DNA from 2 places in the Metasolibacillus sp. FSL H7-0170 genome. Region 2 is predicted to be linked to the other one. Evidence: riboswitches for the same ligand, from Rfam matches in the RefSeq annotation. Region 2 holds a riboswitch; the other holds the start of a gene.
The links. A riboswitch is a leader RNA that binds a small molecule or an ion and turns the genes downstream of it on or off. The one in region 2 is predicted to bind FMN.

Region 1: another riboswitch for FMN. It lies ahead of MHH70_RS05660 (ECF transporter S component); the one in region 2 lies ahead of ribD (bifunctional diaminohydroxyphosphoribosylaminopyrimidine deaminase/5-amino-6-(5-phosphoribosylamino)uracil reductase RibD).

The regions. Positions count from the first base shown of each region.
Region 1 covers NZ_CP151964.1:1,180,409-1,183,820, reverse strand. Annotated here, with positions in the region: gene MHH70_RS05665 (hypothetical protein) at 1-198, shown strand, start outside; FMN riboswitch at 963-1,139, shown strand; gene MHH70_RS05660 (ECF transporter S component) at 1,398-1,982, shown strand; gene MHH70_RS05655 (GNAT family N-acetyltransferase) at 2,036-2,485, shown strand; gene MHH70_RS05650 (ABC transporter substrate-binding protein) at 2,713-3,412, opposite strand, start outside.
Region 2 covers NZ_CP151964.1:604,166-607,577, forward strand. Annotated here, with positions in the region: gene MHH70_RS02755 (bifunctional 3,4-dihydroxy-2-butanone-4-phosphate synthase/GTP cyclohydrolase II) at 1-447, opposite strand, end outside; gene ribE (riboflavin synthase) at 463-1,095, opposite strand; gene ribD (bifunctional diaminohydroxyphosphoribosylaminopyrimidine deaminase/5-amino-6-(5-phosphoribosylamino)uracil reductase RibD) at 1,105-2,136, opposite strand; FMN riboswitch at 2,236-2,353, opposite strand; FMN riboswitch at 2,437-2,555, opposite strand; FMN riboswitch at 2,638-2,755, opposite strand; FMN riboswitch at 2,838-2,955, opposite strand; gene MHH70_RS02770 (NADPH-dependent FMN reductase) at 3,152-3,412, opposite strand, start outside.

The DNA.
Region 1 (3,412 bases), 580 kb from region 2:
TTGGACTTAGAGGTGCTAGATTATAGGCGAGCAAAGCAAATGCTAGAAGCTATTATGCTAACAGCTGCCGCATTCCATCAACAAGTCGTTTTTGAAAATATTATACAAGCAGCATGGGATACCTTTGATTTTACAAAGCCACAGCCAATCCCTGTAGCGCCAAATGAATTACCACTCGATATAATAGAAGGTACCTGAATAGCATGCGAATACGCCGCTTTCAGGCACCTTCTTGCTTTGGATGAAGTGTTCACTATTTATCCCGCATTAACGAGCAGTAAACCTCCGACTTCCAGACTTAAGTGAAAATTGGCTGAAGGATAAGTGGGAGGTCAACTGCCCGTAAAAGCCCGATTGGTTCAACTAACAATCCGTGGAGAAAAGCCTCCACAGATTGAAGTTTCACTTTATCCCGCATTAACGGGCAGTAAACCGCCCACTTCCAGACTTAAGTGAAAAATCGGCTGAAGGATAAGTGGGAGGTCAACTGCCCGTAAAAGCCCGACCGGTTCAACTAACAATCCGTGGAGAAAAGCCTCCACAGATTGAAGTTTCACTTTATCCCGCATTAACGGGCAGTAAACCGCCCACTTCCAGACTTAAGTGAAAAATCGGCTGAAGGATAAGTGGGAGGTCAACTACCCGTAAAAGCCCGACTGGTTCAACTAACAATCTGTGGGAAAGCCCTACTGATTGAAGTTTCACTTTATAAAAGGCTATTTCAATCTTTTTAACTTCTTTCAGCAGGTGTCCAAACACCTGCTGAATTATTGAAACTCGATCTAAGAAAAGACCATATTAAAATAACGACGGAGTGACTAACATCGTGTTGGTTAGATTTGCGGCGGATGTCGCAGATTTTTCTAACGGTAAGGGTATGTATAAAAAGAATTCCAAGCAAAAGGGTTTACTTTTAAAAAGTTTCTTTTATAATAGAGGGTGTAACAACAAATTTAATATTGATTCATCTTCGGGGCAGGGTGTAATTCCCGACCGGCGGTAATTGAAATTGCAATCTCCGACCATTCACTTGGAGGTCATTGCTTTCGTATTTCATAAGCCCGCGAGCCCGCTTTTGCGGTGCAGGATTTGGTGAGATTCCAAAGCCGACAGTATAGTCTGGATGGGAGAAGGTGAAGGCGCAGTCGTCATTTCTCGGAAATGTCGTATTTTGCTTTAAAAAAGTCTGGTAATATAGGCTTGTTTAAATGCGGAAATTTATGACAAAAACGCTTTGGCAACATGCTTTTTAAGCATGGTCGAAATTAGTAATACGACTTTTTTAAGCTTGCCTATTTCTCCCTTATACAATTTATTGTATAAGGGTTTTTTCGTGAATGGCATAGGACTGTCCTTTCTTCTTGCAAGAGTGAATCAGCAAAGAGGAGAGATTTTTTATGCGTAAGCAAAACTTGAAGTTACGTTCAACTGTAACAATCGCAATGCTAAGTAGCATCTCATTTTTATTAATGATGCTCGATTTTCCACTGCCGTGGTTTCCAGTATTTCTAAAAATTGATTTTAGCGATGTACCAGCGTTGATTGCAGCGATTACAATGGGACCAGTTGCTGGTATTGTAGTAGAATTGATTAAAAATATTTTAGATTGGCTGTTTAAAGGAGCCCCAACAGGTGTTCCAGTAGGACATATGGCGAATTTTGTAACAGGTATTTTATTCATTTTGCCAACTTATTATTTTTATAAAAAATTCAAGACGATTCCTGGCTTAGCAGTAGGTTTAGCAGTAGGAACGTTTGTGATGTCTATTGGTATGAGTATACTGAACTATTTTGTGTTTTTACCAATGTATACTTATTTCTTAGGCTGGGGCTCATTTGATATGTATGAGACAATTGTACTTGGTATTTTACCGTTCAATATTATTAAAGGGATTATTATATTAACTGTTGCGCTGCTCCTATTCCGCACGATGAAAACATGGATTGACAAGCAGCAGTCCACCTATTTATCATTAAAATAATCAAAAGCCGAGCTGCTCTATAAGCTCGGCTTTTTATAAGGAAGTGAATAAAAATGATTCGAATGCTCACAGCAAATGAACAACTACCGATGGACTTGCTTTTATTAGCGGATCCATCAGAAGAAATTGTAATTGATTATATAAAACGTGGATACTGTTATGTGGCAGAGCGTGATGGACAAATAGTTGGTGTTTATGTGTTGCTACCAACAAGACCACATACCGTAGAGCTTGTCAATGTAGCAGTAGATGAACAATGGCAAGGGCAGGGAATAGGTAAGCAGCTTGTGCTACATGCGATTGAAAGTGCAAAAATGGCACAATATAAGACAATTCAGCTAGGCACAGGTAATTCTAGCATTAACCAGCTTGCGCTTTATCAAAAATGTGGCTTTCGCATAGTTGGCGTAGATCGCGATTTCTTTATCCAGCATTATGATGAGCCGATTTTTGAAAACGGAATTCAATGTGTAGACATGATGCGGTTAGAAATTGTACTTTAAGTTTGAACAAGCTGTCTAGAGGTGTTTTCATTTTCCGTTTATCTAGTCGTATGGCTTGGACTTTGAGCGATGACGGTAGCTACAATAATTAAAATATTTGTTATTAAAATATTTGTTGACAGCCTCCCGCTATATTTAATTATATAGCGGGAGGCTGTCATCGGATTATTTATAGGCTATTTTCGATATTTTATACACAAAAAGAGGCAAAGCTCGTTATTGCGACGCTACATTTGTTTTTGATAAATTTTGCGATAGTCAATTTTGCCATGTGTATCGAATTGAATATTATAAAATGGACGGTCTTTTCTTATATAAAATACGTGTTGGCGATGTGCTAAAAATTTTAGCGTAAAGGTGTTAATTAAGTGTTCTTCTATTTTATATAACAGATTCATTGCTTGGCTGTCATCTTGGCACATAGTTGCTTGCTGGAGCAATGCTTGCACTTCCGCATTGCTAGAAAAAGCACTAATAGGAGAGCGCTCGCTGTCTAATCCATATAACCAGCCAAGTAGCTTGTCATCCCCAATTGCAATACCACCAACAAAAATATCGTAATGCTGTACACAATAGTCTGCCGATGCATGGAAAGGCATAAGTGTTAATTCGTGTGGGATGTGATGGGCTGTTAAAAATGAGCTTAAAATTTGTGCTTCCCGCAAATGGTTGGCATGTGGCCGAATTTGCTGTACACCGATACGTAAATAAGGAAAATCAAGTGTCGGTAGCGGAAGCGGTGATTGCTGTTGTCTGTTATTTGTCGTTAAAAAGCTAGTGGCTATTATTTCACCTTCTTCTGTTAAGCAGTAGCTTGCCGCATCAATTGCCTCAAATAATGCACGTCGATACTTTTCATCCTGCAATGGCCCACGTGCCGCATTGAATATAATAAAATCGGCTCCCTGCTCTTGAAAAACGATTTTT
Region 2 (3,412 bases):
TGCTAAATCTACCGCTGCCTCTGTATGTCCAGGTCTTTCGAGTACCCCATTCTTTTTTGCGATTAAAGGAAAAACATGCCCCGGACGACGGAAGTGCTGTGGCTCCGCCTTATCATCAAGCATTTTTTCGATAGTTAATGCTCTTTGAAAAGCACTAATTCCTGTTGTAGTATCAATATAATCAATACTTACAGTAAATGCCGTTTGATGCTTATCCGTATTATTTGTAACCATTGGCTCAAGCTGAAGAGTTTGCGCTATTTGTAAATCAATCGGTGTACAAATTAACCCTTTTCCATACGTTGCCATAAAATTAACCACATCGGGCGTGGCATATTCAGCTAATGCAACAAAATCGCCTTCATTCTCACGATTCTCATCATCTACAACAATAATCACTTTCCCCTGCTTTAAGTCAGCAATTGCCTCTTCTATCGTATTAAACATAATATTATCCCGCCTTTAAAATCCATTTTGTTGTAAAAAATCCTCCGTTAACGTTGTTGATTTTGTTTGTAGCTGCTTGGCAATGTATTTTCCTAATAAATCTGTTTCTATATTGACTAGGTCACCTTCACGTTTAAATCCAAGTGTTGTCTGATTAAATGTATGTGGAATAATCGAAATCGTAACCATTTCTTTTTGTAAATCAAATATTGTTAAACTAATACCATCAATTGCGATTGACCCACGTGGTATACAAAGTGCAGTTGATTCATGAGATGTTTTTATATTAAAATAAACTGCATTCGCGAACGAACGTTTACGTAAAATAGTCCCTACCTCATCAATATGCCCCGATACGAAATGCCCCCCAAAACGCCCATTAGCAGCCATAGCACGCTCTAAGTTAACAACGGAACCTATTTGCAATTGCGATAGTGAGGTTGCATGGACCGTCTCAGGCATAACATCTGTCGTGAATTTCGTATTTGTAAAGCTTGTTACAGTTAAACATACTCCATTTACAGCAATGCTATCGCCAACTTTCAAATCTACTATAACTTTTTTAGCGCCAATTGTAAGAGCGATTGATTCCTGCCCTTTTGCCATTTTCTCAATCGTACCAAGCTCTTCAATAATTCCAGTAAACAACTGTACACCTCATTTCATCATCATCGTTAATTTAATATCTTCACCAATTTTTTCAACTTTAGTAAAAGTAAACGCTTCTTGCAAAGCAATTGTTGTCATTGAAAGCGCATTTGTTCCTAATAGCTTAGGCGCAATGTATATAATCATTTTTTGTACGAATTGCTGTTGTAAAAAGGCATCCGCCATTTTACAGCCAGCCTCAACATATAAAGTCATAATCCCTTCATCTGCTAGCTTTCTTAATACATTTCGCAAGGAACAATCCTCTATCACAAACGTACGAACACCTGCTAATTTACGAGATTTTGTTGTAAAAAGCCAAGTTAGAGCCGTTTTATCATTAAAAACTTTCGCTGAATTTGGTACTTTTCCATCACGATCAATAACAATTCGAATCGGTTGTTTGTTTGAGGTACTACAACGATTCGTTAAGCTTGGGTCATCAATGCAAATCGTATTTGAGCCTACTAAAATAGCATCATGTGTTGACCTTGTATAATGCACATCCTTTTGAACAAGCCTACCCGTGATTGCAGTTTGCTTCCCTATCTCAGCAGTAATTTTACCGTCCAACGAAATGGCTTGCTTTAATGTAACGTAAGGTAAACGATGTGAAATATAATAAAAAAATGCTTCATTTAATGCTTTTGCCTCTTCTTCACATAATCCTATACTTACCGTAATGCCCGCCTCCTCCAACCTTCGAACTCCCCGTCCAGCTACAAGTGGGTTCGGATCCAGCGTCGCAATAAAAACATGTGCAACCTGCGCTCTAATTAGTGCCTCAACACATGGACCTGTTTGCCCAACATGGCTACATGGCTCAAGTGTAACGTAAACCTTCGAACCCTCCGCTCTCTCACCTGCAATTTTTAAGGCATTAATTTCCGCGTGTGCCTCTCCGAATTTAAGATGAGCACCAAAACCTATAATCTCCTCATTTTTTGTAATAACACACCCAACAAGTGGATTAGGAGAAGTTTGATTACTACCTGATTTTGCCAAGCTCAAAGCAAATTGCATAACTTGTTCGTCACTCATTCAGTCACCTCCCTTTGAAAAATAAAAAGCCCCCTTAAATAGGGGGCTTTTACGAAGAAGGCGTCACTAAATAAACTAGCACCATAGCTAATTTTTTTCGCCTACCTTCTCTCATCCAGACTATTACTGTCGGCTCCGGAATTTCACCGAATCCTGCTTCATAAAGCTCGCGGGCTATACCGCCGATTGGGACTTGCACCCGACCCCGAAGGTATTTATTCAATTAAAAAGACCTCACTTAGAAATGTGGGGTCGTTAAGAGGCATCTTCAAAAAAAGCCACACGAATGTCGCTTTTTTTGCCTACCTTCTCTCATCCAGACTATTACTGTCGGCTCCGGAATTTCACCGAATCCTGCTTAAAAAAAGCTCGCGGGCTATACCGCCGATTGGGACTTGCACCCGACCCCGAAGGAATTTATTCAATTAAAAAGACCCCACTTTGAAATGCGGGGTCGTTAAAAGGCATCTTCAAATAAAGCCACACGAATGTCGCTTTTTTGCCTACCTTCTCTCATCCAGACTATTACTGTCGGCTTCGGAATTTCACCGAATCCTGCTTCATAAAGCTCGCGGGCTATACCGCCGATTGGGACTTGCACCCGACCCCGAAGGAATTTATTCAATTAAAAAGACCCCACTTTGAAATGTGGGGTCGTTAAAAGGCATCTTCAAATAAAGCCACACGAATGTCGCTTTTTTGCCTACCTTCTCTCATCCAGACTGTTACTGTCGGCTTCGGAATTTCACCGAATCCTGCTTAATAAAGCTCGCGGGCTATACCGCCGATTGGGATTTGCACCCGACCCCGAAGGTGATATTTATGTTGGCTTTAATTATACAGCAATAATGCAAAAAATCTAGTCTATCAAAAGAAACGTTTTTTATTTTATGAAATATTAAAAGAAAGATTTAAAAAATGTTTTTAGTCGAAGAAAATGCATGCGCTTCTCTATAAAAAGATTATATTTCAAAAAACAGCAATGTATTACGCTAACGTTCCCCTCATAGCAGACCTACCGAATTGTAGATAATGCTTTTGACCATGAAATTAATTGGTCTAACATCTGATTTACTGAATCTGCCTGAACATCTTTCGGTTTGAAATCTGTTCCGTTTTCGAAATCTGTAAATAATGAAAGAGCTGGATGAACACGCACATCTGCTACTAACAGCTCTCCCATAATACCGCGCAAATGCTCCGCAGCACGAGCACCACCTACAGAGCCATAGGAGACAATTCCTGCTGCCTTGTTATTCCATTCTACTCTTAAATA